DNA from 3 places in the Annamia dubia NIES-4383 genome. Region 2 is predicted to be linked to each of the others. Evidence: predicted binding sites of a transcription regulator. Region 2 holds the regulator's gene; each other region holds the start of a gene.
The links. The regulator NtcA, encoded in region 2, controls nitrogen genes in cyanobacteria. The targets are predictions, from matches to a motif close to TTTGTANCNNNNGNTACAAA.

Region 1 (11,100 bases), 760 kb from region 2:
TCCGAATCTACTTCATATTCAGTGCCTTTGGGAATCAAGATCTTTTCATTATCACTCAAACTTGATGATTGGGCTGTACTTAACTTGAAATAAGTATCTTGTAAGACTTTTAAGGTAACACTCATAAGTTAAAACTTTGATAGATATTATTTTCAACCATATCAATTAGTTTTCACTTGTGGCTTTATTTTTAAATATCTTTAACATTTCAACAATTATCAATTATTAACTATTGACTCACAGCCAAGGGATTTGAAGCAGATTTCTTAGAAAATTGATAAAAGTTTATTAAGTTATGTTAAGGTAAAAATAGGGCTTAAAACAAAAATATTGTTTCTTTAAGCTCCCACTCTATCAAGAATCTAAGGAAAATCTTAAAAAAAAATTAATTTTTGACTTGATTCTGACTACTGTTTTAGGGTAAAATAGAAAATTTGACTTTTTTGGCAAATTTTGGTTATACTTAACAAAAGTACAAACACCTAAAGCCAGAGTTCAAACTGCAATTATAAAAATCATTTTTCTTACATTTTTTGATTGATTCATTGATTTTGATTCTTTATCTAAATAAATTCTCGTCATGAAAACTGCTAAACTGTCTACCGATTTAGTTCGGACTTATCTTAAGGAAATTGGTAAAGTACCTCTTTTAACCCATGAGGAGGAAATTCTCTATGCAAAAGAAATTCAACAATGTGTCGCCTTAGAAGAAATTAAGGAAAATTTGCAACAACATTCAAACAAAGAAGTAACTGATGCTCAATGGGCAAAAGCGGCTGGTTTAACAGTTCATGAGTTACATCGTCAAATGATGAGCGGTAAGGCTTCTAAACGCAAAATGATTGAGGCTAATTTGCGTTTAGTGGTGTCTGTTGCTAAAAAATATATTAAGCGTGATCTTGATCTTTTAGACTTGATTCAAGAGGGGACGATCGGGATGCAAAGGGGGGTAGAAAAGTTTGATCCCACTAAAGGTTATCGTTTCTCTACTTATGCTTATTGGTGGATCCGTCAGGCTATTACCCGCGCGATCGCTGAGAAAAGTCGGGCGATCCGTCTGCCTATCCATATTACGGAAAAACTCAATAAAATTAAAAGATTGCAAAGGGATTTAGCCCAAAGATATGGTAGACCTGCTACTGTGGCGGAATTAGCCCAAGAATTAGAATTAACTCCCCAACAAGTCAGGGAATATTTAGAAAGATCTCGTCAACCTTTATCCCTTGATTTAAAAGTAGGAGATAATCAAGATACGGAGTTAGGTGATTTATTAGAAGATACGGGTCAATCTCCTGAAGATTATGCCACTCATTCTTCTTTAAAATTAGATTTAGAAAGATTAATGACTAATTTAACACCTCAACAAAAAGAAGTTATTTCTTTACGTTTTGGCTTAAAAGATGGAAGACCTTTAACTCTTTCTAAAATTGGGGATCAATTAAAAATTAGTCGGGAAAGAGTCCGTCAAATTGAACGAGAAGCCTTAACAAAATTACGCAAACAAAAAGATTCTATTGAGGAATATCTCGCTAGTTAATTTAATTCAAAAAACCAAGTTTTTGACTGAAAAACTTGGTTTTTTAAAACTGTAATATTCCTTGATCCCCATCTAAGAAGACGGGTTGCCCCACTGGTAAACAGGCGTTGACTCCATCATGGCCAAAGGGTAAATTAGATACAATGGGAATACCTAAGTCTGATAGGCGATCGCTTAAAACTTCTTCCACTGTCCAGCTATCACTATCCCCTTCACAACGACTAAAACGCCCTAGAGCAATGCCTTTAACCTGATCTAACAAGCCACTTAAGCGCCACTGGGTTAACATTCGATCGATCCGATAGGGGCTTTCTGTCACATCTTCTAAGGCTAAGATCACTCCTTCTAAATTTGGTAGTAAATTTGTTCTTAATAAATGGGTAGCAACGGTTAAGTTAGCGGGGAAAAGTAAGCCCTCTACTTGACCTGATCCCCAACCTTTGCCCGTTAAGGGTGGTAAGGGGTTTCCCTCTAAATAATTAAATAAACGCTCGATCGCCCATGTTGGCTCTTGATCAAGGGTAGTTAAGACGGGGGCATGAAGTCCTGAAATACCTGTTTTTGCTAAATTCCATAATAAGGCCGTCACATCGGAAAAGCCGATCAGCCATTTTGGAGTATTATGAGGGTGTTCGGGATGATGCCAAAGCCAATTTTCTAGTAATCTCATACTACCATAACCGCCCCTTGTGGAAATGATGGCTTTACATTGGGGGTTAAACCAAGCTTCAGCAAGGGCGGCTCGTCTTTGTTCATCACTTCCGGCTAGATAACCTAAACTACTTTGATAATCTGAATTTAACTCAATTTTATAACCTTGATTTCTCCAAATTTCTAAACTTTTTTCTATTTTTTCAATATTTTTTAAAGCCCCACTAGGGGAGATCACTTTAACGAGATCCCCTTGTTTAAGAAATGGAGGAAGTTGTAGGGGTGTAAGATGATTAAACATGATCAAAAATAGTTAATTATTGGTCATTGGTTATTGGTCATTAGTTATTTGCTAACAGTCAAGACTTGTAGTGAGCATATCCGAAGTATGCCTGTACTACAATTGTCAATTGTCCATTGTCAATTGTGAATTATTATTGTATTTCTTCAAACTCAATATGATTTAATAGAGTTGTGACGAAAGCAAATAACAAGAAAGGCAAAGAGAGAACTAAAACGATCCCAACGGTAGCAAAAGCATATATTTGGCCGGTACTACTCCATAAGGCTAAAGTGGAGGCTAAAGTAAGAAAAATAACAATTAACCAAATAATAATTTGACCGTAAATATCTCCAAAAGAGAGAGTACAGATCATGCGGTATCTTTGAAGTTCGTTATTCATTGTAATTTAATTAAGATCAATCTAAATTTTATAATTTAAGTCTTCTCTTTCTGTTTTAGATCAGATCTTAATCTTTGGAAAAAATTTGCAACATCACTTTACATTTCTTGATTTTTTAATCTGAATTTCCCCCTAAGAAAAATAATAAAACTCTTGATATAAGGTAGTTTCAGTGCTTTTTAACTACCTATTACTGTGTCCATTTTGGGAGAGGGCTTGTAGTGACTGGTTGAAGCGATTACCCTCTCAATCATTATATCCTAATCAACACTCAATTAATGTTAAGAAATCGTTACAATTACATGGACACAGAAAATTGGGGTTCTGATACTCAAAAATTCTGTTACACAAGAGTTATAACTATTTTCAGTACAAATGAATGGGGGGGAGTTCAGATATAATAGATTAAATTTTTTTAATAATTGATTAATTAATTATGTCTAATTTAACTTTATCTGATCAAGAAAATTTAGCTTTTTGCGCACTCGCTAACCAAGATTATATTAATGCTATTAACCTTTATACAGAATTAATAGAAACTGATCCAGAAAATAAAACTTATTATTGGTATTTAGGCTTGAGCTTATTATTAAAAGGTGATGAAGTAGAAGCTCAAACTACTTGGATGTTACCTTTTTTTGAAGCAACTGAAACTGAAATTATTGAGGGGACAAAAGAATTAATTGAGGTTTTGCAAATAGAGGCTATAAAACAAGCACAGAGCCAAAATTATTTATTAGCTTGGACTATTCGCCAACATCTTAAAGAATTTAATCCTGATGATCTCAATAATTTTTTAATTTTAATAGATTTAAGTTTAAAATTAGAAAAAAATATTGAGGAAGAATTAACTAATTTAGATTTAATTGAGTTATTAAATAATTCAGATTATCAAGTCAATGAAGAATTATTATTAACTGTTTTAAATAATATTTGTATTGAAAATCCACTAATTTCTAATTTAGATGATTTAATTTTAGCTAGTGTAAAATATATCACTAAAACAGATCAATTTTATTTAATTATTGTTCCCACAGCTATTAAAATTAATTATAGTTATAGAAGAAATAAGTTAGCAATAGAACTATTAAAAATATGTTTAAAATTAAACCCAAAAAACGTACAAATTTTAAGACATTTAACTTCTTTTTATGAAGATGGAAAAAATTATCAAAAAGCAATAGAAACTGCTAAATATTGTTATGAAGTATCTGTTAAATTAGCTGATAGAATTATTGCTAGTCATATTTTAATTAGGGCGTTATTACGCACGGGGGGTTATTGGAATGAAGCGTTAGAAGTGGTAACAAGACATCAACAATTATTACAAGAAATTTTAATAACAGAAGATGCTGGTTTTGATTTAGATAATTTGATTTGTTTATTTACAACTACTTTTTATTTACCTTATTTTCAAGATAATCCTAAATTCAATCATTTTTTGCAAAATCAAATTTTAAAATTAGCTAGTAGTCAATTAAAATTATATAATAAAAAACAGATTGAAAAATATCAAAATTGTCAAGAAAGAGCCTTCCAAAAAGATAAAAATAAGCCTTTAAGAATTGGTTATATTTGTCATTGTTTTACTCGTCATTCTGTAGGTTGGTTAGCTAGAGGTTTATTAGGGCATCATAACCGAGAACAATTTGAAATTTATGGTTATTTTATTAATGGTAAAAATTTTTATGATCCCATTCAAGAATGGTATAAACAACAAATGAAAAAATATTATCAATGTGAATTTAATGGGTTTGAAATTGCGGAACAAATTTATCAAGATGAAATAGATATTTTAGTAGATTTAGATAGTTTAACTTTAGATATTACGACTCAAGTTATGGCGTTAAAACCTGCACCAATTCAAGTGACATGGTTAGGCTGGGATGCCTCTGGATTGCCTGAAATTGATTATTATATAGCTGATAATTACGTTTTACCACTTCAAGCTCAAGATTATTATACTGAAAAAATTTGGCGTTTACCTAATAGTTATATTGCTGTAGATGGTTTTGAAGTGCATTTACCTTCTTTAAGACGAGATAGTTTAAATATTCCTAATAATGGGATTATTTATTATTCTGGTCAAAGTGGTTTTAAACGTCATCCTGATACCTTAAATTTACAGTTAAAAATTATTAGTGAAGTACCTAATAGTTACTTTTTAATTAAGGGGGTATATCAAGATGATTCTATTCAAGAATATTTTATTAATTTAGCTAAACAATATGGTATAGAAAAAGAGCGTTTACGTTTTTTACCTAATGCTTTAACTGAGGAAATTCATCGGGCTGATTTAGCAATTGCTGATATAATTTTAGATACTTACCCTTATAATGGTGCAACCACAACTTTAGAAACTTTATGGATGGAAATACCATTAGTAACAAAAGTTGGGGAACAATTTGCTGCTAGAAATAGTTATACTATGATGATAAATGCGGGAATTAATGAGGGAATTGCTTTTAATGATCAAGAATATATTAATTGGGGTGTTAGTTTTGGCAAAAATGAAAAATTACGTCAAGAAGTTAAATGGAAATTACATCAAGCTAAACAAAGATCACCTTTATGGAATGCCAAACAATTTACTCAAGAAATGGAAAAAGCTTATCAACAAATGTGGCAAAATTTATTACTAATTAATAAAGATTAAGTAATAAATTGATAGATACATCATAATAATTAATTATTAGTTTGATATTCTTAATATTTATATAGATTGACAATTAATAATTAATATTTAATAATAAAATTTGTAGAGACTTAACATGATACTTTTCTACAAAATGACAGTTATCACATAATTTACAATCAAAAGAGGTTTTGACAAATGAAAATGATGTTAACTTTAAAAAATAAATTGTCTTTTAATTTTACTTTTAATATTTTAATTATTTTAGCCAGTGCGATCACCCTAATTTATTTACAAAATGATTATCTCAAAAAAATTAAACATCTTGATCAAGAATTATCAAAAACAGAAGTAGAAAAAGCGGTTAAACTAGAAGAAACCAAATTAAAAATCTTAAATAATTTCCCTACTTTTGGTTTTAATAATTTATATGCTGATTGGATTTTTCTAAATTTTGCTCAATATTTTGGGGATGATCCTGCTAGAAAATTAAGTAATTATGATCTAGCACCGGAATATTTTGAAATTATTTTAGATCGAGATCCAAAATTTTTAGAAGCCTATTTTTATCTATCAGCTAGTAGCTCAATTTATGCAGGAAAGCCTGAAAGATCTGTGGCTATTATGAATGATAAATTAAAATTATTAAATCCAAAAGTTCCTCTGGGTGCTTATTATATTTGGCGTTATAAAGCAGTGGATGAATTATTATTTTTAGGTGATAGTAAAAATGGGAAAGAATCTTTTAAAAAAGCATCTGAATGGGCAGGTTTATATACAGATCAAGAAAGTCAATCTTTATCGAAAATTTTTGCTAAAACTGCTGAATTTTTAGAGAACAATCCTGATAGTAAAATGGCTCAATTTAGTGCTTGGCTCATGGTTTTAAATGGAGCTTATGATGAGCAAACTCGTCAAAAAGCGATTACTGCGATCGAAAATATTGGTGGAAAAGTTATGCTAACCCCTGAAGGGGAGATCGAAAGTATTATTCCTCCTGAAAAAGATTAAAATTTAGGTGAAAAATAATTCAATTTGATCCCCAATTTTTAAGTTTAAAATTTTTTGTGCATTACCTTGGTTAACTGCTATTTCTAAGAAATTATGACTACCTATTAAGGAAATAATTTGATTAATTTCTCCATCATTATAAGTATTATAGTTCATAATTTCTTGATTATTGATCACTATTTTCCAAGATTTATATTTAAGTAAATTAGCCGGAATATTAGTAATTAAATTGCCAAAATGATCTATATATTGAAGATAACCAATGATACCTTGATCCGTTAATTGATAAGGGAAAAATTGATCTTTGATTAAACTAGCACGATCGATTTTTTCCCCAAAATAATCTAAGGGTATTCCTTTAGCTAAATAGGCCGCCACAGGTGCAAAAATGTCTCGCCCATGAAAGGTAAAACTAGGATCTGATCTTAACCAATATTGGCAATTTTTAATTTCTATAATTTCGATTATTTCTTCTTCTTCAAAAATCCCATTAATTAAACCATTATCAGGTACAATAATATAACCTTTTTGATATTTAATAATTATGCCCCTTCTGTTACTTCCTACCCCCGGATCTATCACAACTAAATGAATAGTTTGATCGGGAAAATATGCCAGACTATTAATTAAACAAAATCTTCCCGCAATAATATTTTGAGGTGGAATATCATGACTAATATCTATTAATGAAACATCAGAATTAATTTTTTTAATCACCCCTTTCATTACTCCTACATAATAATCTGCTAACCCAAAATCAGTTAATAAGGTAATAATAGACATATTTATTATTTTTTATTGGTTATTTATGATTCTTCAGAATATTTTAGCACGATTTTATGTTAGGATCTTGGTAGCCATATTAACAACCACAATCCTCCCCATTTGTTAAATTATTTTTAATCCACTTTTGCTAAATTTTGATGCTTAAAATTTATGAATAGTTCAACTCTTAATTATCACACGAGCGATTCTAATCAAGACAAAAAACGCCAAAAAACTTCTACTTTAAAGTTAGTTGTTTTTCCCATTGGCCAATTAAATGTGGCTTTTTCTATTAATTTTGTGCAAAAAGTTATTAAATATACCCATATTTATAGTAGTGGTTTAACTGAAATGGGTATTACCCATTTAGATAATCAAGAAATAACAGTTATTGATCTTTATCAACGTCTCTATAAAAAGCCTTTTATTTCTCAAGATGATCAAGAAGGTTATTTAGTAATAGCTAAAAATTCCGCAGGAGAAACTTTTGCAATTGTTTCCCTTGAAACTCCTACTTTAATTGATGTTTTAGTTTCTGAAATTAGACTTTTACCTGAGTCTTATCGTAAAGTTGATACATTAGAAATTGCTTCTCATGTAACGGTTATTTCCAATGAAAATCAATCTTTAACCGTGTTTTTATTAGATGTTGATCGCCTAGTTGCACCTCATCAATAATTTTGTAATTGGTAATTTTAAAATAGTTACTTATTACTTATTACTGATTATTTATTACACTTCTAAAAGTCTTCTATTTCTAATTTAGCGCTGGTAATCGCATCAAAAGCAAACCCTAAAACTAGAGGCATGGGAGAATGAATCAAAATACTCAAAATAACACTAATAATTGTGACAATTACTGCTAGTAATAACCATATTTTTTCATCAGGAGAAAGGCCATTTTCAGCCTTAATCATGCGTAAAGTTTTAGGGGGTATGGGTTCTGGCATGACCGCCCCCGGAGGAAAAGCCCAATAATTATTACATCTTTCCAGAAAAAGGTCTGTCCAACCGTTTTCTTGACACCATTTTTCAATCCATTGTTCACAAAAATGTTCGATTTTGAATTTGATCATTTTTTTACCTTCAAAACAAGACTAATTCAATGTCAATTATTAATTGATAAAAAGTTATTATTTCAAAAAACTATAATTCTTTTTTGCATTATAATTGATTTATACTTTTTTATCTAAAAAGTAAAAAAACTTAAAATTTACCCATTGGTTAACTATCAACTTTTTACCTTGTATTTTTTACTTATTACTTATTCTTGATTATTTATTACTTTTAAAAAACCTGATTCTGTAGAAACTCCCTGTAATTTTTGATCCCAAGGATCCCTTGGTAATTGAGGTAAATAGGCATAATCAAATATAATTCCAATTTTCGGGATCGATCGCCATTGATCTTGACAAAATAAACGATCATAATAGCCCCCGCCATAACCCAAACGATAACCACAATAATCACAAGCGATCGCCGGAACTAAAATTAAGTCAATTTCTTCAACTTTAATTAGGGGGGCGGTTTTTAAGGGTTGTTGAATGCCATATTGACCAACTTCTAAGCTTTCTCCCCACTGCCATGAGTGCCATTGTAATTGATTGGCGACACAATAGGGAAAACCCCAGTTTTTATTAAGAAAAAATAAAGAATTGAGGTCTGGCTCTTGATTAATGGAAAAATAGGCCAAAATAGTTTTGGCGTTGTGGAAAATTTCTGTCGACCTCAAGTGTTGACACAGGAGATCGCTTTTTTCTCTCCAAACATCAATAGTTAGAGATTTTCTTTTCTTTAGGTATTTTTTCCTTAACTCTAGTTTATTCAAGGCTTTTCCTTCCTCTGTATCTAAGTGGTTAATAAAGATTTAATCAAATTTCCGTGCAAATACGGATGCAAAACACAAAAATTTTAAGTAAGTGAATTTTGATCAATGTATAGAAGTTTTGCTTAAATTTGGGTAATAATACGGATGTAAAAGATAATAATTTGTATTAAATTAATTAATTAACAAAAGTTAACAAATTAAGATCATCAATCTTTACTTTTGATTAATTTATGTTAAAACTAGAAGTTGAGTTAACTTAACTCATCCCTTCTACGGGTGCAAAGATTGTTACAAAATTTAACATTATTATTATGTCAAATTTTGTTAAACAATCTATCTATATTTCGGGTTTGTCTTTTGCATACCCCAATCATCAAAAAACATCTACTTAACATCTGCTATTATGAATAAAAAATCATTTGGACTGTGCTTAACAGCCTCACTTTTTAGCGTATTCAATTCTTGTCCAGTTGATGCGTCTGAAAGGGCATCTGTGACTAATGATTTTAATAAAAATCAGATTTCCCAAGTTTCACAAGTTGATTTATTGGCTCAATCTACATCGGCCTTCATCTTAAAAGATAATTTAATCCCTCAAACAAAGGCCAGAGTCACCAGCAATAACAGTTTTTCCTCTAATTCCCCCAATATTTCTAATCCTAGCAATACGGTTACGGGCATGGCTTCTTGGTATGGGCCGGGTTTTGAAGGGCGTCTTTGTGCAAATGGGGAGATTTTTGATCCTAATGCTTTGACGGCGGCTCATCCTTCTTTACCGTTTAATACCAGAGTGCGGGTGACAAATTTGACTAACGGGCTTTCAGTGATCGTACGCATTAATGATCGAGGCCCCTACGTCAACAACCGCCTGATTGACTTATCGGCTCAGGCCGCAAGGGAAATCGGAATGTTTAATCACGGAGTGGCACAAGTTCGTTTAGACATTTTATAATTTGGCCTTGAGCTTACCCCCAGCCCCTTCACGGGGTTTTTAAAATCGGGGGTAAAAAATAATTCTTAGTTCAATTGATTGAACTATTTATATTAGTAAAAAAAATTATGATCCTGTTAGCTAATTCTTTAAACTTTGATCATTTGTTAATTAGCCAATGGGATCATATTTTTTTTGTTAATCTTGAAAATTTTTTAATTTTTAATGATCACTTTTCAAATATTAACTGATTTAAAAACCTTGATTTTATCTATGGTTAATTATTAAGAAAATGAGCCAAAATTAGACCAATCACAATTCCTAAACCGAGAAAACGAACAATTAACCAAAAAGGTTCAGCTAGTTGATTCCATTGAAAAAGACGACTTTCTAAAGTTAATTCTATTTGATCTATTTGTTGTTGAATTTGATGTAATTGTGTTTTTAAAGGATGTTCTTTTGGATTTTTTTCCTGTGTTAATTTAACTTGAAGTTGTTGTAATTCTTCCTTTGTTTCTAAAGCTTCTTTAACTTGAAAATACCGCTCTTTAAGGGCATTTAAAGACTGTTGTGTTTCTTCTAAAGTTTCTTCAAATTCAACAAAATTAATTAAAGATTCAGTTTCAGACATTGTTAATAATTCAAAAATAAGATTAAATAATTGTTAATTGTCAATTGTCAATTGTCGACTGATAATCAAATTTTACCATTTGACGAAGGCAGATCAATGGTAAAACTGAAAATAATTGACCTTGTGGGGTGATCGCAGTGCGATCACCCCCTATTTTGATCAATTTGTGTTCAATGACCAAAAATCTGATTATAATTTGATTGTAAAGAGCAAAATTAGACATCTTGCCAAAAAAGTATAAAAAAAAACAAAATTAAATCAATTCTTTAATAGTTTTGATCAATTGTTATCACTTTTTATTGACTTGTGCAAGAAGTTGATTAATTCAGTTATCAAATTTTTCCGTTGGCCGAATAATTAAAAGTTCATTATGCTTAAATTTTTTAAAATAATTGCTCTGATTATTTTTTTTATAATTATTATTTGTT
Region 2 (11,100 bases):
TAAATCCCGTTTTATCAACTATTTCTAAGTTTAATTTTTTTTCTCTATTTTCCACAATAACTAATTGTCCTTTTTGATTAATTCTTTCCACTTCTTGCACCAATTCTTCTGTGATAAATACATCTAAAATTTGACATCTTAAAAAACCACTATAGGCAAAACTTCTCGATTTACTATTTTTAATACTAGCCCAATAAATAGGCGACCAAAACCAATATAAACCCCCGATTATTTGTAATAATAAAATAAATTGTTCTGCTGTTTTACCCGCAGGAATACCTAATAACAATAAAACAATTACAATCACAAATGAAACCAGCGATCTGCGTAAAAAATCATTTAATTTTCCCCAATAAAATAAATATTGTTGCCATGTGGCAATTAACGGCACAACATCTTCAAAAGATTGACGAGTAAGAGGAATTAACATAAAAATTAAAAAATTATCTTTCTTCTATCTAAATGCCGACAAAGTAGATCATTACACGAATATAGCAAAAAAACCACCCGTAGGGATGGTTTTTTTGTGTTAAAAAAGGAGCCTGGCATCGAACTATTTTCCCGTCCGGCAACCCGGAAAGTATCTTCGCCGCGCATTCGTTTCACCATCGAGTTCGGGATGGAATCGAGGTGGGACCAAAAGGCTCAAGACACCAAGCAATGGGTAAAAAACCCTCAAGATTACATAGAGTGAACAATAAGTCAGAAATTAAAATTAGGTCAAGCCCTCGGTCGGTTAGTAAGTCTCGACTTCATCCATTACTGGACTTCCATCTAACTCCTATCAACGGGTGGTCTGCCCGTGACCTTACCAGGTTAACCCTGTGAGAGTACTCATCTTGAGGTGGGCTTCCCACTTAGATGCTTTCAGCGGTTATCACCTCCGCACTTGGCTACCCTGCGTTTACCGTTGGCACGATAACAGGTACACCAGAGGTGCGTCCTTCCCGGTCCTCTCGTACTAAGGAAGACTCCTCTCAATACTCTTACGCCTACACCGGATATGGACCGAACTGTCTCACGACGTTCTGAACCCAGCTCACGTACCGCTTTAATGGGCGAACAGCCCAACCCTTGGGACCGACTTCAGCCCCAGGTTGCGATGAGCCGACATCGAGGTGCCAAACCTCCCCGTCGATGTGAACTCTTGGGGGAGATCAGCCTGTTATCCCTAGAGTAACTTTTATCCGTTGAGCGACGGCCCTTCCACTCAGTGCCGTCGGATCACTAAGACCGACTTTCGTCCCTGCTTGACTTGTAGGTCTTGCAGTCAAGCTCCCTTCTGCCTTTGCACTCCACGGCTGATTTCCAACCAGCCTGAGGGAACCTTTGTGCGCCTCCGTTACCATTTAGGAGGCGACCGCCCCAGTCAAACTGCCCACCTGAAACTGTCCTCCCCAGGTTGACGGGGGTGAGTTAGAATTCTAGCTTCCTGAGAGTGGTATCTCACCGTTGGCTCTGTTTTCCCCACAAGGAAAACTTCAACGCCTCCCACCTATCCTGCGCACAAGAAGCCCGAACACCATTCCAGGCTACAGTAAAGCTTCATAGGGTCTTTCTGTCCAGGTGCAGGTAGTCCGTATCTTCACAGACATTCCTATTTCGCCGAGCCTCTCTCCGAGACAGTATCCAGATCGTTACGCCTTTCGTGCGGGTCGGAACTTACCCGACAAGGAATTTCGCTACCTTAGGACCGTTATAGTTACGGCCGCCGTTCACCGGGGCTTCGGTCACTAGCTTCAGGATTGCTCCTGACCAACTTCCTTAACCTTCCGGCACTGGGCGGGCGTCAGCCCCATACTTCGTCTTACGACTTGGCGGAGACCTGTGTTTTTGGTAAACAGTCGCCTGGATCTCTTCACTGCGACCCCCTCTCAGGGGGTACCCCTTCTCCCGAAGTTACGGGGTCATTTTGCCGAGTTCCTTAGAGAGAGTTATCTCGCGCCCCTTGGTATTCTCTACCTCCCTACCTGTGTCGGTTTCGGGTACAGGCCTTTCTAATTTATGAAGTTTAGGGCTTTTCTTGGAAGCCTGAAATCATAGCACTTCCCCTCCTTAGAGGGTCGGACTCCCACCTTAGCTCAGTCTGTTTTCTCCAGACCTCATCACCTCGAATGGTTGCACTAGGTATTCCAACACCTAGCCACTTGATTCCTTCTCCGTCCTCCTGCTTCAATTAAAAAGGGTACGGGAATATTGACCCGTCGTCCATCGACTACGCTCTTCAGCCTCGCCTTAGGTCCTGACTAACCCTCCGTGGACGAGCCTTGCGGAGGAACCCTTAGGGTTTCGGGGTATATGATTCTCACATATATTTTCGCTACTTAAGCCGACATTCTCACTTCTATACAGTCCACATCTGCTCACCGCTAATGCTTCACCCCATATAGAACGCTCCCCTACCGATTTGTTGTTATACTAAATCCCACAGCTTCGGTAAATAGCTTAGCCCCGTTCATTTTCGGCGCAGGAGCGCTTGACCAGTGAGCTATTACGCACTCTTTTAAGGATTGCTGCTTCTAGGCAAACCTCCTGGTTGTCAATGCACTCCCACCTCCTTAATCACTTAGCTATTATTTTGGGACCTTAGCTGGTGGTCTGGGCTGTTTCCCTCTTGACGATGAAGCTTATCCCCCACCGTCTTACTGGTTAATTCCTCTGGGGTATTCTGAGTTTGCCTCACTTTGGTACCGCTCTCGCGATACGTGACGAAACAGTGCTTTACCCCCCCAGTCTTACTTTAACCGCTGCGCCTAAACACATTTCGGGGAGAACCAGCTAGCTCCGGGTTCGATTGGCATTTCACCCCTAACCACACCTCATCCGCTAATTTTTCAACATTAGTCGGTTCGGACCTTCACTTGGTTTTACCCAAGCTTCATCCTGGACATGGTTAGATCACCGGGTTCGGGTCTATAATCAGTGACTCTACGCCCTCTTCAGACTCGCTTTCGCTTTGGCTTCGTTCTCTAACTTAACCTGCCACTGACTATAAGTCGCTTACTCATTCTTCAACAGGCACACGGTTAGACGTTTAATCGTCCTTCCATTGCTTGTAAGCTAACGGTTTCATGTTCTATTTCACTCCCTTAACGGGGTTCTTTTCACCTTTCCCTCGCGGTACTTTACACTATCGGTCACACATTAGTATTTAGCCTTACCAGGTGGTCCTGGCTGATTCACACGGTATTCCACGAGTTCCGTGCTACTCGGGATTCACTCTAACTTAATTCAATTTTCGACTACAGGACTTTCACCTTCTTTGGTGTAGCTTTCAACTACTTCGTCTAACTGTTTTAAGCCGTTTTGAGTGTCCCACGACCCCAATCTCCTTAGACATTGGTTTAGGCTCTTCCCTCTTCGTCTCATGCTACTGGGGAATCACTGTTTTGTTTTCTCTTCCTCTAGTTACTAAGATGTTTCAGTTCACTAGGTTCGCTCGTTCCCACCTATGGATTCAGTGGGTCGTACAAGGGGTTTCCCCATTCGGATACCTCCGGCTCGATGCTTGTTTCCAGCTCCCCGGAGCGTTTCGTCGGTAACTACGTCCTTCTTCGCCTTTGTGTGCCTAGGTATTCCCCGTTAGCTCTTTGTAGCTTGACCTGTTTTTTGAGTTTCGTTCTTTGAGTTTTTTTGTTACTCTGTTTCGACTCTTTCTGACTTATTTTAGTTCTATGTAATTTTCAAGGTTCTTGACTGGATTTAACACCCAGCATTCGTTTTTTACAATTAAAAAAAACGGTGCTGAAGGTTCTTTTGGTGGAGGTTAGCGGACTCGAACCGCTGACATCCTGCTTGCAAAGCAGGCGCTCTACCAACTGAGCTAAACCCCCTTAGTGGGCCATCTTGGACTTGAACCAAGGACCTCACCCTTATCAGGGGTGCGCTCTAACCACCTGAGCTAATAGCCCCTTTGGTCGTACCCGACCTAATCTGCCGACCTAATCTATTGAAAACTTGATTACTGCCCTTGCCTGACCTTTGTTTTGTTGTCAGTTCTAGCTTTCTTACTTTTCCCTGACAAGAGGTCTCCTTTTAAGGAGGTGATCCAGCCACACCTTCCGGTACGGCTACCTTGTTACGACTTCACCCCAGTCATTGGCCCTGCCTTCGGCATCCTCCTCCTTTCGGTTAGAGTAACGACTTCGGGCGTGGTCAACTTCCATGGTGTGACGGGCGGTGTGTACAAGGCCCGGGAACGGATTCACCGCAGTATGCTGACCTGCGATTACTAGCGATTCCTCCTTCATGCAGACGAGTTGCAGTCTGCAATCTGAACTGAGGTAGGGTTTGCTGAGATTCGCTCACTTTCTCAAGTTGGCTACCCTTTGTCCCTACCATTGTAGTACGTGTGTCGCCCAAGACGTAAGGGGCATGCTGACTTGACGTCATCCCCACCTTCCTCCGAGTTCTCCCCGGCGGTCTCCTTAGAGTTCCCAACTTAATGATGGCAACTAAGGACGAGGGTTGCGCTCGTTGCGGGACTTAACCCAACATCTCACGACACGAGCTGACGACAGCCATGCACCACCTGTCACGATGCTCCCTAAGGCACTTTCTCCTTTCAGAGAAATTCATCGGATGTCAAGTCTTGGTAAGGTTCTTCGCGTTGCTTCGAATTAAACCACATGCTCCACCGCTTGTGCAGGCCCCCGTCAATTCCTTTGAGTTTTAATCTTGCGACCGTACTCCCCAGGCGGATAACTTAACGCGTTAGCTTCGGCACAGTCTGATTTGATACAGCCTACGCCTAGTTTCCATCGTTTACCGCTAGGACTACAGGGGTATCTAATCCCTTTCGCTCCCCTAGCTTTCGTCCCTCAGTGTCAGTTTCGGCCCAGTAGAGCGCTTTCGCCACTGGTGTTCTTCCCAATCTCTACGCATTTCACCGCTACACTGGGAATTCCCTCTACCCCTACCGCACTCTAGTTTTACAGTTTCCACTGCCTTTATGAGGTTAAGCCTCATCCTTTGACAGCAGACTTGTCTAACCACCTACGGACTCTTTACGCCCAATGATTCCGGATAACGCTTGCATCCTCCGTATTACCGCGGCTGCTGGCACGGAGTTAGCCGATGCTTCTTCCTTAAGTACCGTCAGAATCTTCCCTGGTAAAAGAGCTTTACAACCCTAAGGCCTTCATCACTCACGCGGCATTGCTGGATCAGGCTTTCGCCCATTGTCCAATATTCCCCACTGCTGCCTCCCGTAGGAGTCTGGGCCGTGTCTCAGTCCCAGTGTGGCTGATCATCCTCTCAGACCAGCTAAGGATCGTCGGCTTGGTAGGCCTTTACCCCACCAACTACCTAATCCTACGCGGGCTCATCCTTTGCCGATAAATCTTTGGTCTTTCGACATCATCCGGTATTAGCAGTCATTTCTAACTGTTATTCCGAAGCAAAGGGCAGATTCCCACGTGTTACGCACCCGTGCGCCACTAGACCCGAAGGTCTCGTTCGACTTGCATGTGTTAGGCATGCCGCCAGCGTTCGTTCTGAGCCAGGATCAAACTCTCCATTTTAACTAAATTAATTTCTTAAGTTTAGTTTTTGGTTTGAGTTGTTAAGCTCTTTTTTTAATTTGACTTTAGTCAAGTTTTTTGTTAAATTAGTTTGACTAAGGGCTAGTAATAAGTTTTCAATATATTGATTTGTCTAGGTTCGGTGCGCTCGGCTTCGTTTGTCTCTCTCAACCGCGCATTTATCAATATAGCCTACCTCTTTGGTTTTGTCAACACTTTTGACAAATTTCTTTTTTCTGTCTCTGTGTAAGCCTTTCAAGCTTTTTCTTCCTCTTTTTTCCTTTTTTTTGAGAATATTTTTTTTATTTGTTAGGTAAGCTTGTGGTTAAAAAGCTTGATTTATAAGCAATATAGGGTTTTAAAATTTTTTAGAAAATTTTTTTGGTTGTGCGATGAAACAAAAAAAAGCTGAAATCTGATACAAGTCAATTTCAGCTTGGGGCAAGTTAATTTATCTGATTGGGTTTTACATTCCCATTATTTCGTAGCCACTATCTACATAAATTATTTGTCCGGTGATGCCACTGGCTAGATCGCTACTTAAAAAGGTGGCGGTGTTACCTACTTCTAGTTGGGTAACTGTTCTGCGAAGGGGTGCGGTTGCTTCTACATGGTGGATCATATCTAAGATACCTCCAACGGCTGATGAGGCTAGGGTGCGGATCGGGCCTGCTGAGATGGCGTTAACTCTAATGTTTTTAGGGCCTAGTTCTGAGGCAAGGTAACGTACGCTCATTTCTAGGGCGGCTTTGGCTACACCCATAACATTATAGTTGGGGATCACTTTGACTCCCCCTAAATAGGATAGGGTGACGATGCTCCCGCCTTCTGTCATAAGGGGAACGGCGGCTTTGCTGAGGCTGGTAAGGGAGTAACTACTGATGTCTAGGGCGGTTTTAAATCCTTCTCGGCTGGTGTTAATAAATTCTCCGGTTAAGTCGTCTTTGTTGGCAAAGGCTAGACAGTGGATCAGGATGTCAATTTTATCCCAAATTTTGCCAATTTCGGTAAAGGTTTCGGCTATTTGTTGATCGTTTTGAACGTCACAGGGTAAGAAGACTGTAGGCTTAAGGGGTTCTACTAATTCTCCTACTTTTTTGGCAAAGCGTCCTTTTTCGTCTGGTAAATAGGTGACTCCAATATTAGCCCCAGCTTGATGGAGTTGTTGGGCTATGCCCCAAGCGATGGAGCGGTTGTTGGCAATGCCTGTGACAAGGGCATTTTTTCCGGTTAAATCTAACATAGTTTTTATATAATGAAAAAAAATAATGTTTTTTGTTAGGATGGTGAGTAGAATTTTATCATTGTTTTGTCAATAGCAATCGAATTTAGGGATTGAAAGGTTTTTTGGGGATTGGGAGCAGTGGATAGTAGCTTAAGTTTGTTATTTTTTGATCAGTATTTTTAAGCAAAAATGGCGCATATCTTGTTATTTTGTAAATGCTAGTTTAAGATAGCTAAAAAATAATTTTTTGATTTTTTATTTAATTTTTCCAGTTTTTGAGTGAATCCCCATGAGTCTTTCAGTAATTTCAGAAACAACTTTAGAAACGGTTTTTCGTCAAATCAGTAGTGGTGGTTATCCTCCGGTGGTGGAATTTTATGAGCGTGGTAAAACGATTTTTTTTCCGGGGGATCCGGCGGAAAAGGTTTATTTTTTGATGAAGGGGGCGGTTAAGTTATCGAGAGTGTATGAGGCGGGGGAGGAGATTACTGTGGCTTTATTGCGGGAAAATAGTGTGTTTGGGGTGTTGTCTTTGGTGACGGGGCAAAGATCCGATCGCTTTTATCATGCGGTGGCTTTTACTCCAGTGGAGTTGTTATCGGCGCCGATCGATCATGTGGAAAAGGCTTTAAATGAACATCCTGAGTTATCTATGTTGATGTTAAAGGGGTTGTCTTCTCGGATTTTACAGACGGAAATGATGATTGAAACATTAGCCCATCGGGATATGGGATCACGTTTGGTGAGTTTTTTATTAATTTTATGTCGTGATTTCGGCATTCCCACCAATGAGGGGATCCGCATTGATTTAAAGTTGTCTCATCAGGCGATCGCTGAGGCCATTGGCTCTACCCGTGTCACGGTGACAAGGTTATTAGGGGATCTAAGGCAGGATAATATGATTTCTATTTATAAGAAGAAAATAACAGTTCATAATCCGGTGGCTTTAAGTCAACAGTTTACTTAATAAACCCTAATTAATAGTTAATAATCTTTAATAAAGCTTCTTTTAAAGCCTCTATTTTAAGAGGTTTACTGAGATAGTCATTCATTCCGGCCTCTAAACAAATTTGGTGATCGCTTTCCATCGCATTGGCCGTCATGGCAATAATATAAGGTTGAGTTGAATCGTCAAAATGTTCACGAATCCAACGAGTAGCTTCTAAGCCGTCCATTTCAGGCATTTGCATATCCATTAAGATTAAATCGTAGGATTGTTTTTGTAAAGCGTTAATTACTTCTAATCCATTACCTACTATTTGCCCTGAATAGCCGAGTTTATTGAGTGTTAATAAAATAACTTTCTGATTTACTTTGTTATCTTCTGCTACTAATATTTTTAAATTATAATTGTTTTCCTCAGAAATAGTCGCAACAAAAGAAGAATTTAAAGAGTTTTGAGTTTGATTGACGTTGAATATTTGTAAGAAAATTTCATAAAGGTTAGATTGTTTAATTGGTTGAGTTAAAATATATTTTAAATTTAGTTGAGATTTTATTGAATCTGAAAGATGGGTAAAAGCATTTAAAATAATAATAGGAAAATGGCAAGTTTTAGGACTATTTTTGATGGTTTTGATTGTCTCTAAATTGTCTAAACTAAAATCTTGACAATCAAAAATAATTACGTCAAAATCTTGTTTTTGAGCGAGAATTACTAAGGCTTGATTAACTGTATTTGTTTCAGTATAAATCATACCTAATTTTGCAATTTGTTGAGTAATTAAATTACGAATGAGGGAATTTTCCCCGATAAATAAAATTTGTTTATTCTTAAAAATTTCAGAATTAAAAGTTACTTCTTGTTCACAATAATTCATTTTACTCATGAGTGTAAAGGAAAAAGTTGAGCCTTTTCCTAGTTCACTTTCTACCCACATTTGTCCACCCATTAATTCTGCTAAACGCTTACTAATAGACAAGCCTAAGCCTGTCCCTTCGTATTTTCGATTGCGGCCAGAGTCAACTTGAGAAAATGATTTAAACAGTTTATTTTGCCCTTCTTCAGATATACCTATTCCTGTATCTTTAACGGTAAATTTAATTTCACATTCACAGGTATTAGGATTACAACTAGGGCTAGAAATAGCTAAAATAATTTCACCTTTTTCGGTAAATTTTAGGGAATTACCAATTAAATTAACTAAAATTTGGCGAACTCTAGTAACATCTCCAATGAGTATTTTAGGAATGGAAAAATCCCAATAATAACCTAAGCCTAATTTTTTCTGGGCGGCCTGATGGGCAAATAAGTCTAAAACACCTTCAATACAATCTTGTAAATTAAAAGGATTTTTCTCTAATTCTAGTTTTCCTGATTCAATTTTTGATAGGTCTAATATATCATTAATAATAGTTAATAATGCGTCTCCACTATTACGAATTGTCTCCACAAAATCCTGTTGTTGTTCACTTAAAGAGGTGTCTAATAATAAATTTGTCATGCCGATCACCCCATTCATGGGGGTGCGAATTTCATGGCTCATCATGGCTAAAAACTCACTTTTAGCTCGGTTGGCATTGTCGGCTTCTTGTCGGGCTTGTTGTAAAGCCTCATTTTTGAGGGCTAATTCCTCTAAACGGATTTTTTCTTGTTTTAAGAGTTTTGACTGGGCGATCGCAATGCCTAACTGGGCGGCCACTTCTTCTAATAATTCTATTTCATCTTCTGTCCAATGACGGTAGCGATCACACTGATCCAAGCTGATCGCACCGTTGATCTGACCTTGGTAAAAAGTCCCGATCGCTAATAAGGATTTAATTCCCAATGCCTCTAAAAACTCTTTTTTTGGCTGTAATAAAGGACAATCATAGACGTTAGAAGCACAAATTGCTCGATCTTCTGAGATAATTTGTTGTAAATGGGGATTGCCTTCAACTGCTATTTTTAAACCAATTAAAGAGGGATAATTTCCATTTAAAGACTCAGATACGCATAAAATATGAGGTTCAGGATCATTAATATAGGTAAAAATAGTACAATAATTACTTTTAAAAACTTTCCCTAATTCAGAAGCGGCAGTTTGAAAAACCGTTTCAGGATCTAAACTTTGACGGATTTCATTGGTAATTTTCCTTAAGAGTAGGGCTTTTTCAAATTGGCGTTTTAATAATTCTTCACTCTCTTTACGCTCAGTTATATCCTCTGCATAGCCCGGCACTCGATAAAGTTGTCCCTGTTCATTGAAAACGGGAAAAGTGCGATCGTGAATCCAACGAATATTACCATCAGGTCTAATAATACGATAAATTTGATTAATTTGTTGTCCAGTTTCAAATCCATTTTGTGTATTGTTAATAACTGTGAGTCGATCTTCGGGATGAATAGAATCAAGCCAAGATAAAGAATTTTGATATAAACTTTCACAAGATTGACCCCAAATTTTTTCATAGGCGGGGGAAATATAAAGCGTTTTTCGAGTAGAATCAGTGAGGAAAAATACCTGATTAATATTCTCAGCTAATTCCCTAAATTTTTGTTCACTTTCGATTAAAGCTTGTTCAATTTTTTGTTTTTCCGTAACATCTTGAACAAGGGAAAGAATGGAGACAACTTGACCAAATTGATCCCTTAAAATTGAGTTATACCATTGACAATAAATCAGCCGATTATCTTTTGTATAATTACGATTATTACAGATAAAATGAATGGTATTTGTATTTAATGAATTGGTAATTATTTCTTCAACGGATTTGAGATCTTCTTGATGAACAAAATGCCAATCATTCCAATTTTTATTGAAAACTTCTTGTTCTGACCAGCCAAAAATTACTTCTGCTTGTTTTGACCATCTTGCTACTTTTGAGCCTAAACTCCATTCAATGGTGGCTAGGGGTGAATTATCAGTATGATAATTTAATTTTTGAATAAAATTATGTAATTCTTTTTCCTTTTCTTTCCTGTCTGTAATATCTAAAACAATGGCTAAAAATACCCTATCATCACCAATTTTTACTAACTGTAAATTAATTTCAACGGGATAGGAAGTTTGATCGGCTCTTTGATGAATTGTCTCAAAAATAACGATAGATTGTTGTTGGTCAATTAATAAATTAATGTTGGCTTCAAATTGCTCTATGGTTAAATTTTGAGTTAATTCAAAAGGGGTCATATTCTTTAAGGTTGCTAACTCATAGCCTAAATTTTTTAAAGCTCCTTGATTAGCATATTCAAATTTAAAAGTTTGAGGATTAAAGACATAAATTTCATTGAGACTAGCATCTAAAATATAACTTAATTGTGCTTGGATAAATTGACTTTTTTCATATTTTAAGTGTTCCTGTTCATATTTAATTTTTAATTCTTGTTGTGCCAGTTGTAATTGTTCAATTAACATCCCTTGTTTAATGCCA
Region 3 (11,100 bases), 490 kb from region 2:
GGTAAAATCATTTAAACTTAAATCAAAGCTTCCTCTCTGTAATCTTTCTACTTTTAATAAGGGGCAAAGATTGAGGAATAAATAACTTAATGATTCCTTTAACAGAATCATACTAGGATCAAGTTCATCGGGATTTTTTAAAAGTGATTGAACCTGTTTAAAAGTTAAATGATAATCTACATTTATAACAGTAGGTTCGAGGGCAAATGCTGTTATTTCCCCTTTAGAATTAAATGTTAGAAAAATAGAAATAGCTAACCGATTTTTCCCCGGAACTAAAGCACATTTTTCAATTACTTGTTCAGGAAAAATTTGTAAAAATTGACTTTTTAAATCAATAGTTGTGCCTCTTTTTTGAGCATTTCGCTCTAAGATTGAATCAGGTTCAATATAATGGGCAACATCACTAATATGAATCGTAACTTGATAGTTACCATCCTCTTTTGTTTCCACTGAAAAAGCATTTTCAATAAATGAACTATGATTGTCATTTTCAATAGAAAAAGTGAGTAAATGTTTTAAATCTAGGCGTTTTTTGAGTTCACTTGGCTCAATTTTATTGGGTAAATTTTGAGCTTGAGCGATTACTTTTTCAGGAAAAACATGGGGCAAGTCATGTTTACAGCAAACTATATCAGTATCGGCCGCTTCTTCCGCATCACTACCGAGTATTTTGGTAACTTCGCCAATAGGAGGATACTGAGCTAAAGGATAGCGCTTAACCGAAACATGAACTAAATGTTCAACTGCTTTAGCTAAAGACTCATCATTATTTTCTAAATTTAATTCAAATAAAAGACGATCATCAAGGGGAATAGCTCGATAATTGCCGTTATTTTGCTTCACAGTGGCCAATAAAGAAGGATTAGCCCGATCGACAATTAACATAACTTCGCCCTCTGGAGAGCGTCTTCTCGTACCTTCTTTAATGATTTTAACCAAAACTCGATCGCCATTCCAAGCATTACTTAAATGACTTTCTTTGATGTAAATATCCTCAGCATCCTCTTGATCTTGGATGCCAAAACAGAAGCCCTTACTAGAACAACGTAATTTAGCTTCCACCACATCAGAGGCTTGAACTCGCCGATATTTACCTCGGTCTTTAGTTAAAACGCCAAGTCGCTCTAAAATATCTAGGGCGATCTGTAATTTTTGAGTAGTTTCCTCATCATCATATCCTAGTTTTTTTTCGAGAACTTTACCTGCGACTAACTTGTCGCCACTAAAATGAGAGAGGATTGTAGCGATTGAAAAATCCATCTAACAAGATCCTTAAATAGTTAAATTTGTTGGGGTTTAAAATTTGATTGTTAAGGTTTGGCTTTCTCTTTAGCTAAAAGAAAAGGAACTCACGGCGGAACGAGGTGATAATGTTCTTTGAGTTAGCTATTAAGTCATGAATATTTTTGAGCATTCTTTAACAATAAAATTTGATTCTATTTTACATGGTCTGGTCAAGTTTTAGCAATAAATGATCACAATCCCAAATCTATTTTCAGTTAGATTGATGTCAATAACTACCTTCGAGGCTGATCATGGTAAGTCTTCACCTTGATCTGTTTTTTGCTAATTTTTGATTAATTGGGTTGATTAGTTCAAAATTAAAATTAAGAATTAATCAGAGGTTTTAATTAATTGAAATTAAATTCATCACTTGTAAAGTGCTACGCCAAACCTCATAGCCACTTGGGGCAAGGTGGAGGCCATCACTAGAAAATTCCATTCTTAAATTGCCATTTTGATCGCTAAAAAGAGGGTATAAATCTAAAAAAATAACATTTTCTGACTTAGCAATTTTCTTTAATCTTTGGTTAATTTTTTTAATTCTTTGATTAGGTATTTTTAATAATTTGGCTTTGCCCTCCCAAGTCGCATTTTTTCCTCCATGAGGTAAAATTGATTGAACAATAATTTCACTATTAGGGTGTATTTTGCGTAAATAACGAATAATTAATAAATGATTAGCAACAATAGTATCATCTTTCATTCCTTGAATTAAATCGTTAATTCCAATCATAATAAAAATCTTTTGAGGCCTAGTTTGATCAATGATATTTAGTCTTTTTAATAAACCCCTTGAAGTTTCTCCAGAAATACCTTGATTAAGCCAAATTGTATCGGGTGGTAATAATTGAGCCGGAAACCATAAACTAATAGAATCACCCAATAATATATTCAAATTTTCTGGTTTTTCTTGGGCTATTCGATTGGCTTCTTGAGTTAATAAATCAAACCATTGTTGATAATTCAAATAATGACGTTCTCCTAGTTGGGGGGTATTTTCAGCATTAGCAGTTATCACTTGATTATTATTAACAGAAGACTTGATCACTTCAGATAAAGAAAAATAATTTTGACGTTGCCAAAGATAAACAAATGTCATCAATAAGATCACATTTGTTATCACTGAAATTAAAGCCCAAATTGGAAACCGTTTGTAAAACATTAAAATTTAAAATTCATAATTTTAATTGGTTTAACAATTGTCAATTCTTACTCGTCATACCATTTACAAAAAGTAGCTACACAGATAAAGCATTAACAATATAATCCCAACCTGCTAAAGACAGGATAAAATCTTCTTGTAAATTATTTAAGATATTAGCTACTTTATTTTTGACATCATCTAAGTTCTTAAACCAGATATTTTTTAACTGTTGTTTGATATATAACCACAGTCTTTCAATCGGATTTACTTCTGGACAATAAGGTGGTTGAAATAACAAAATTATATTCTCAGGTACTTCTAACTTTTTGGCAGTATGACAGGGTGCATTATCTAACTGTATTATATGAACCTCATCGGGATATTCTTTACTAAATTCTGTTAAATATTTACCAAAGCATTCACTATTAAAATGAGATAGTTCATAGAAAAAACTTTTGCCATTTTCTACTTCGATTAATCCATAAAGATAATAATAGTCATAATGCCATTGTAATTCTTGTTCTGGTTTGACTCCTTTTAAAGTTATTTTCCTTCCTAATTCTGTTCTAAAACCTAATCTAGTTTCATCTTGACACCAGTAACAAATATTTTTAGTATCACCCCATTTCTCTTTTATTTGAGCTATTATGCCTTTTAATCTTATGGGTAAATACTCTTTAAATACGGATATTACCCCTTCATTTTGATACTCATGATAAGGACGTGGTACTTTTAATTTTGCCCCTAATTCGTATCTCACTAATTGATGTATTGTGGTATAACTTATCTCAATATCTTGACAAGTAAATAACCATATTTTTATTTCTTGGTAACTGTTAAATCCTTGAGGCTCACTTAATTCTTTTTTGACCAGAGCAACTGTTTCTAGCTCTAGTTTTTTTGGTCTTCCTGTTTTATTATGTTCTTGTAATAATGCGTCTAATCCTTCCGTCTTATATAAGTGAAACCATTCGTAAATTGTTCTCTCACTACGCCCCATCATTACCGCTAAGTATCTGATCGTTTCAGCCACTTGAATTTTCCAAAGATATAAAGCTTGAACTTTGGCAAAATTCAAAGCTGTTTTTTGTTGTTTCATGAGATTTTTTAGTGTATCTGCTGATTCAATTACTTCTATTTTTGATATTCCTGACATACTATTGCTCCTGTTAATTTATTCCTATACTAACCCTGAACTTACTTTTTGTAAATGGTATCAACTGTCAACTGATCATTATTGTTAATCATTATTGATCAATTGTCAAAAAAAATCTACTTTGATCACAAAGTAGATTTAAAGAGGAAAGATTTACTATTAAAATTAGTCTTGATTAATAGCATTAAATTGACTAATTCCACCTGCAAATTCTTCACCATAACCTTCTTCACCATGTTCATTAATATCTAAACCTTGCATTTCCGCTTCCGGTTTGAGTCGTAAACCAACTGTTGCATCTACAATTTTAATAATAATAAATGTTCCCACAATTGCAATTAGATAAGAAAGAAGGATCGCCGCAATTTGAATTAATAATTGTTTCACATTACCGTCAACTAAACCACTACCTAAGGAATTAATTGATTTCATCGCAAAAATACCAACTAAAATCGCTCCCACTGTACCCCCCACACCATGCACAGGGTAAGTATCTAAGGCATCATCAATGCCCAGTTTAGTTTTAAAACTAATGGCAAAAAAACAACAAACCGCCGTTAAACTACCGATAATAATGGCCGCTAAAGGATGGACAAAACCGGCCGCTGGGGTAATACCCACTAGCCCTGCCACAGCACCCGAAGCCGCTCCCACTGCGGTGGGTTTTCCTCTTAAAATTTGTTCTAAAATTAACCAAGTGATTAAACCAGAGGCCGCCCCCGTATTAGTAGTTACAAAGGCAACGGTGGCCAAACTACCCGAAGCTAAAGCACTTCCCGCATTAAAGCCAAACCAACCAAACCACAGTAAACCTGCGCCTAAAAGGATAAAAGGTACATTATGGGGGGCTGATAACCTAGTAGGATAAGCTTTACGAGGCCCGATCATAATGGCCGCTACAAAGGCCGAAACACCTGAAACAATATGTACTACAGTCCCCCCAGCAAAATCTAAAGCCCCTAAACCTCCGGCTAAACCGAATAAACCGCCTTTCGCCCAAACCATGTGAGCGAGGGGACAATAGACAAAAGTTGACCATAATACTACAAATAAAGTATAAGCCTTAAAGGTGGTTCTTTCCACGATCGCACCGGAAATTAAGGCAGGGGTAATAATGGCGAACATCCCCTGATACATCATAAAAGCTAAATGGGGAATAGTTGGTGCGTAGGAAGTCAGATCCGCATATTCAGGATCGGCCGCTTTGAGGGCATCTTCGTAGGGGAAATGGGGTAAATAGTCTTTCGTGCTTAAAAATAAATCGTTAAAATTAAGTTTAAAGTTAAGTAAACTCCATTCTAAACCGCCAATGATGGGATTTCCGGGGGCGAAAGCCAAACTATAACCCCATAAGAGCCAAGTTACGCCCACAATACCCATCAAAAGGAAACTCATCATCAAAGTATTAAGAATATTTTTTCTGGAAACAAAACCACCATAGAAAAAAGCTAATCCCGGAGTCATTAATAAAACTAAGGCGGTACAAATTAACATATAAGCAGTATCGGCCGATTCTTGAGCGTTGTCTAAGGCCGCTTGGATCGCTTCTGGATCTAAGGTTTGAGCTAGAACATTAGAATTAAATAAATTGAAGAAGATTAAAGTCAATAATCCGATTACAAAGGTTTTTTTTTTCATGTCAAAATCAAGGCTTGAAGCCTAATAAGATTATCTTGATGTCAGTTAGGAAAGTATTACAACACTTTTCAACTAGATAAACTGTTACAATTGATTCATTTAGAAATCTTTAATCAATAAAACCCAAAGATCTATGATTTTACCCTCACACCAAAAATCAAAAAGTCGGGGATTTTAAAAATCTCCGACTTTAAAGGTTAGTTTTTTAAACTAATTATGTTTAGACTGAATTTTTGTCAATACCACTAATACCTGTGGCTGAACCGCTAAACAGAACATCGGACTCTTTGACAAAGCCACTATAAGCTTCCATGCCGTGTTCTCCAACGTCTAAGCCGTTATGTTCTTCCTCTTGAGAAACTCGGATGCCAAAAACAGTTTTAAGTACATACCAACCGCCAAAACTAAAGGCTACGGTGAAGCCACCAACGGTTAAAATACCTAAAATCTGAGCGATTAACTGATTGATGCCTCCGCCGTAGAATAAGCCTAGATCTTGATGAAATAAACCTACGGCAAATGTTCCCCATGTGCCACAAACAAGGTGAACTGAGGTTGCACCTACGGGATCATCAATGTGCATTTTATCAAAGAAACTTACGGCAAAAACCACGATTAAACCTGCGATCGCTCCGATCCAGATTGCGCCCCAATAAGTGACCGCATCACATCCGGCCGTAACACCCACTAATCCGGCTAAAATACCGTTAATAATCATGGATAAGTCGGGTTTTTTGTCTTTGAGCCAAGAAGTTGCTGTGGCTACGATGCCACCGATGGCGGCCGCTAAGTTAGTTGTAACGGCAATATGGGCGATGGACTCATTGGCCGCTAAAGTTGAGCCGGAGTTAAAGCCGAACCAACATACCCATAAGATTAAACAGCCTAAAGTGGCGATACTCATATTATGGCCGGGTAAAGCATTGATGCGATCTGCGCTATATTTGCCCATTCTAGGCCCTAAAAGTGCCGCACCCACTAAGGCCGCCCAACCGCCAACGGAGTGAACAGCTAAAGATCCGGCAAAATCTTTAACTCCCATGGTGTTACCACTGCCATCAGTTAAAAAAGAAATTTGATTAAGAAGTCCGCCAGACCACCAGATCCAATGTCCGGTAATGGGATAGGCAACACCTACTAGGAGCAGACTAAAAATTAAAAATTCAGAAAATTTAATTCTTTCAGCCACTGCCCCTGAGACAATGGTAGCGGCCGTCCCTGCAAAAGCAGATTGGAAAAGGAAATGCAAAGGGACGGGTAAACCTTCGGGAAAGGGTGCTAAACCGTATGTTTCAGCCGTTCCACTGAGGAAAAAGCCTCCAAAGCCGATCACCGCATTACCTTGGGCAAACATCAAAGAATAGCCGATCGTCCAGTAAGCCATAGTGGCTAAGGCAAAAACGATTAAATTTTTGGCTAAAATGTTAACCGCATTTTTTTGACGACAAAAGCCAGTTTCCAACATGGCAAAACCGGCATTCATAAAGATCACAAGGATCGAGGCTACTAGAACCCAAAGTGCATTAACCGTACCCTGTAACTGTGCGAGAGCTTCTTCGGGTGTTAAAGTTTCGGGGGGTGTTTGGGCATGAATAGCACTACCCCAGACAATAAAAATAATTGCACTTAAAGGAATACAAGCGAACCAATAAGGTGAAAAGAAATTAAAGATTTTTTGTAAAGATTTTAAATAATTATCCTGTGCAAAGGAAAAAGAATTATTTGATTGTGACTTTTTCCTGTTGCCAGAAATAATTTTTTTTTGATGGTGAATACCTTTTAACATTATTGATTATCCTTAAACGTGAATTTGATCGAGCAAAGTTAGAGTTGGTAATTTTTAGAATATTCTCTAAATTTAAAATATTTGTCTGTATCATTTAATACTGTGTGAAGATCAAAAATCTATTACTTTGCTATATTTTAATAATTTAGGCTTCAAGAATCAACAATTGTTTTGTGTATATGATCAACTGTCCATTGTTACAAATTTTTCCCCTATTTTTAAATGACAACCATTGACAAAATCCCAACCTGATTGTACTTTTTTCCCTGATAATTGAACTTCTTTTAATAATAAATAATCTGCTTCTGTTTTAATAATTGCCCCCCATTTTTTAATAATAGCGACAATTTCTCCAACTTCTCCATTTAATTGTGTAAGATCAGAACATTGTTGTTTTAAAGATTGATATTCCTGTGATAATTGATCTAAAATTATTTGATTTAGGGGAATAGTTTGCATAATTTTTACTTGTTTTTCCCGAAAATAACTCACACAATGGGGATAAAAAGCCCGAACTTGATTATGTAATTCTAAGGCCGATCTTTGCCAATTTAATTCATAATCTGATTTATTAATTAAACTAGCATAGGTCGCTAAATTATGATCTTGAGCAATAGGTTTAACTTCATTTTTTTCTAATTTTAATAAAGTTTCTAACATTAAATTAGCACCATTGTAAGATAATTTTTCCCCAATTTGATCGGCATTATCTAAAATATTAATAGAAAGTTGATCCTGTAATAACATTGCACCCGTATCCATGCCCCGATCCATTAACATAGTAGTATTTCCCGTTATATTTTCCCCATCATATAAACACCATTGAATAGGCGCGGCCCCTCGATATTTCGGTAAAATTGAACCATGTAAATTAATACAACCCAGACGGGGCAAATTTAAGATTTTTCGTGATAAAATCTGACCATAGGCCACCACCACAAAAGCATCAGCTTTAACTTCTTTTAATTGATTAATCGTTTCTTGATCTTTTTTAATATTAATAGGTTGCCAAATAGGTAAATTATGATTTAAAGCCACTTTTTTAACATCAGAGGGCAACATTTCATTGCCTCGCCCTCGTTTTTTATCTGGTTGTGTTACCACTCCTTTAACTTCAAAATTAGGATTTTCTAATAATAAATTTAACGTAGGAACAGCAAATTGCGGTGTACCAAAAAAAATGATTTTGAGCATAATTAATCTAAGAATATTTAAAGTTAAAATTAAGTAATTTATGATCTTTAATTTTATCACAGAATTTTAATTTTTGTTCAATCCAAATTTTCGGTAATTAAATCAAAAAAAAACCTAAATTTTTTAAGGAAAATTAAAATCAAAAATTATACATCTTTATGTTAAAATGAAAAAGGGAAAAATCAAAAAAAATCCCCTATTTTAATCCTTGTAGATTAATTTTTTTTAGTCCTTAATTAGAAAATTTTATTGAGACGGAGTTTATTATTTCTATGACAACCACAGAAGAACGAATTATTCCCACGGATCTCAGTGGGGAAATGTCTCGATCTTACCTTGAATATGCCATGAGTGTGATCGTGGGTCGGGCTTTACCTGATGCACGGGATGGCTTAAAACCCGTTCACCGCCGCATTTTATACGCTATGTATGAACTCGGTTTGACCCCCGATCGCCCTTTCCGTAAATGTGCGAGGGTAGTAGGGGAAGTTTTAGGTAAATATCACCCCCACGGTGATACGGCGGTTTATGATGCTTTAGTGAGGATGGCTCAGGATTTTTCCATGCGCAATCCTCTGATTAATGGTCATGGTAATTTTGGCTCGGTGGATAACGATCCCCCCGCCGCTATGCGTTACACAGAGTGTCGTTTACAGTCTTTGGCCACCGATGCTTTATTACAGGATATTGAGTCGGAAACTGTTGATTTTATTGATAATTTCGATGGTTCACAACAAGAGCCTGTGGTGCTACCTTCCAGAGTTCCTCAACTGTTGTTAAATGGTTCTTCTGGCATTGCGGTGGGCATGGCCACCAATATTCCTCCTCACAATTTGGGAGAATTAATAGACGGGGTAATTGCTCTGATTCACAATCCTGAGTTAACCGTTCAAGAATTAATGCAATATATACCCGGGCCTGATTTCCCCACAGGTGCGCATATCTTAGGTCGTGGTGGCATTAAAGACGCTTATTTAACGGGGCGTGGCTCAATCACCATGCGAGGAGTGGCGGAAATTCAAACAATTGAACATAAAGGCCGCCCTAATAAAGAAGCAATTATTGTAACCGAATTACCCTATCAAACTAATAAAGCGGCCTTAATTGAAAAAATTGCTGAATTAGTTAATGATAAAAAAATAGAAGGAATTTCCGATATTAGGGATGAAAGCGATCGCACGGGGATGAGGATCGTAATTGAATTGAAGCGAGACGCTTATCCAAGGGTAGTTTTAAACAATCTTTATAAACAAACACCAATTCAGAGTAATTTTGGGGCGAATATGTTGGCATTAGTCAATAGTGAGCCTCAAGTTTTAACTTTAAAACAATTTTTAACCGTTTTTCTTGACTTTAGAGTAGAGGCAATTACTCGCCGTACTCAGTATGAACTACGCAAAGCTCAGGAAAGAGATCATTTATTACAAGGTTTATTGATCGCTTTAGATAACCTAGATGCGGTTATTGCGTTAATTCGGGGGGCGGCCGACACGGCGATCGCCAAACAGGAATTAATGGATCGCTTTGGCTTATCGGAAGTTCAGGCCGATGCAATTTTACAAATGCAATTGCGCCGTTTAACCGCCTTAGAAGCTGATAAAATTCAAAAAGAACATGAAGCACTTTTAGAAAAAATTGCTGATTTAGAAGATATTTTAGCGAAAAAAGAAAGAATAGATCAGATTATTATTGATGAATTAAGCAAAATTAAAGAAACCCACGCCACCCCCAGACGCTCACAAATTATTCAAAATGATGGTGATTTATTAGATAAAGATTTAATCGCTAATGAGAAAGCAATTATTTTATTAACTGAGCGTGGCTATATTAAAAGGATGCCCGTCAATACCTTTGGCCAACAAAACCGCGCCACAAGGGGTAAAGCCGCCGCTAAAATTAAAGAAGATGATGTGGTAGAGCAGTTTATGTCTTGCTGTGACCATGATAAGGTCTTATTCTTCAGCGATCGAGGGGTGGTGTATTCCATGTATTCCTATCAAGTGCCTTTAGGCTCAAGAGCCGCTCAAGGTGTGCCGATCGTGCAGATGTTACCCATTGGCCAAGATGAAAAAATCACCTCGATGGTATCGGTAACTGAGTTTACAGACGATCAATATTTGATCATGTTAACTCAGAAAGGATTTATTAAGAAAACGCCCCTGAGTGCCTTTAGTAATATTCGCAATAATGGTTTAATTGCTATTTCTTTAGAGGAGGGAGATCAACTGCGGTGGGTACGTTTAGCCCGATCTGAAGATAGCGTAATTATTGGTAGTTGTAAGGGGATGGCCATTCATTTTCAACTTAATGATGATCAAATTCGCCCCCTCGGTCGTAATACTAAGGGAGTTAAAGCGATGAAATTAAGAAATAAAGATGAACTAATTAGTATGGACATTGTTCCCGCTTATGTAATTACCGATCTATTAGCAAACCAAAATGAGGAAGAAATAGAAGAAAAAGAAAGTGATGAAGATGAGGAAATGATCGAAGAAACTAATGAAACTTTATGGTTATTAGCCATCACCCGTAACGGTTTTGGGAAGCGTGTTCCCATTTCCCAGTTCAGACTACAACGCCGTGCCGGCCTAGGTTTAAGGGCGATTAAATTCCGTTCCGATCAGGATCAACTAGCGGCTTTGCGCATGGTGAGTCAAGAAGATGAGTTAATGATCGTTTCTAACCGAGGTATTATTATTCGTCAGGCGATCAATGCTATTTCTCTCCAGTCTCGTAATGCTAAGGGCGTAAGGGTACAACGTCTTGATGAAGATGATGCGATCGCCGAGGTTGCGATCGTTCCCTCCTCGGAAGAAGCTGACTCGGAAATAGACATAGAAAACACTCAAGAAACCTCAGAATAAAGTCAGGGGTAACATTAAATTTATAGTTGAG

Region 1: the regulator NtcA is predicted to act here: its motif matches at 7,368-7,387, upstream of Anndu_RS05730 (SAM hydrolase/SAM-dependent halogenase family protein).
Region 3: the regulator NtcA is predicted to act here: its motif matches at 7,096-7,115, upstream of Anndu_RS00095 (ammonium transporter).

Annotation. Positions count from the first base shown of each region.
Region 1 is NZ_AP025630.1:1,261,821-1,272,920, reverse strand. Features, by position in the region: gene Anndu_RS05760 (D-Ala-D-Ala carboxypeptidase family metallohydrolase) at 1-125, opposite strand, end outside; gene Anndu_RS05755 (RNA polymerase sigma factor, RpoD/SigA family) at 581-1,537, shown strand; gene Anndu_RS05750 (S66 peptidase family protein) at 1,581-2,489, opposite strand; partial or broken gene Anndu_RS05745 (hypothetical protein) at 2,626-2,871, opposite strand; gene Anndu_RS05740 (O-linked N-acetylglucosamine transferase, SPINDLY family protein) at 3,308-5,527, shown strand; gene Anndu_RS05735 (hypothetical protein) at 5,711-6,517, shown strand; gene Anndu_RS05730 (SAM hydrolase/SAM-dependent halogenase family protein) at 6,521-7,300, opposite strand; gene Anndu_RS05725 (chemotaxis protein CheW) at 7,454-7,960, shown strand; gene Anndu_RS05720 (slr1957 family protein) at 8,023-8,343, opposite strand; gene Anndu_RS05715 (5-formyltetrahydrofolate cyclo-ligase) at 8,547-9,110, opposite strand; partial or broken gene Anndu_RS05710 (septal ring lytic transglycosylase RlpA family protein) at 9,787-10,062, shown strand; gene Anndu_RS05705 (sll0565 family protein) at 10,319-10,672, opposite strand; gene Anndu_RS05700 (sensor domain-containing protein) at 11,043-11,100, shown strand, end outside.
Region 2 is NZ_AP025630.1:505,201-516,300, reverse strand. Features, by position in the region: gene Anndu_RS02510 (phosphate ABC transporter permease) at 1-430, opposite strand, end outside; rRNA gene rrf (5S ribosomal RNA) at 541-658, opposite strand; rRNA gene Anndu_RS02500 (23S ribosomal RNA) at 717-3,603, opposite strand; tRNA gene Anndu_RS02495 (tRNA-Ala) at 3,758-3,833, opposite strand; tRNA gene Anndu_RS02490 (tRNA-Ile) at 3,838-3,911, opposite strand; rRNA gene Anndu_RS02485 (16S ribosomal RNA) at 4,037-5,522, opposite strand; gene fabI (enoyl-ACP reductase FabI) at 5,989-6,765, opposite strand; gene ntcA (global nitrogen regulator NtcA) at 7,037-7,714, shown strand; gene Anndu_RS02470 (PAS domain S-box protein) at 7,725-11,100, opposite strand, start outside.
Region 3 is NZ_AP025630.1:19,705-30,804, forward strand. Features, by position in the region: gene Anndu_RS00075 (ribonuclease R family protein) at 1-1,263, opposite strand, end outside; gene Anndu_RS00080 (SGNH/GDSL hydrolase family protein) at 1,631-2,386, opposite strand; gene Anndu_RS00085 (IS630 family transposase) at 2,526-3,587, opposite strand; gene Anndu_RS00090 (ammonium transporter) at 3,753-5,225, opposite strand; gene Anndu_RS00095 (ammonium transporter) at 5,446-7,011, opposite strand; gene fmt (methionyl-tRNA formyltransferase) at 7,195-8,205, opposite strand; gene gyrA (DNA topoisomerase (ATP-hydrolyzing) subunit A) at 8,478-11,069, shown strand.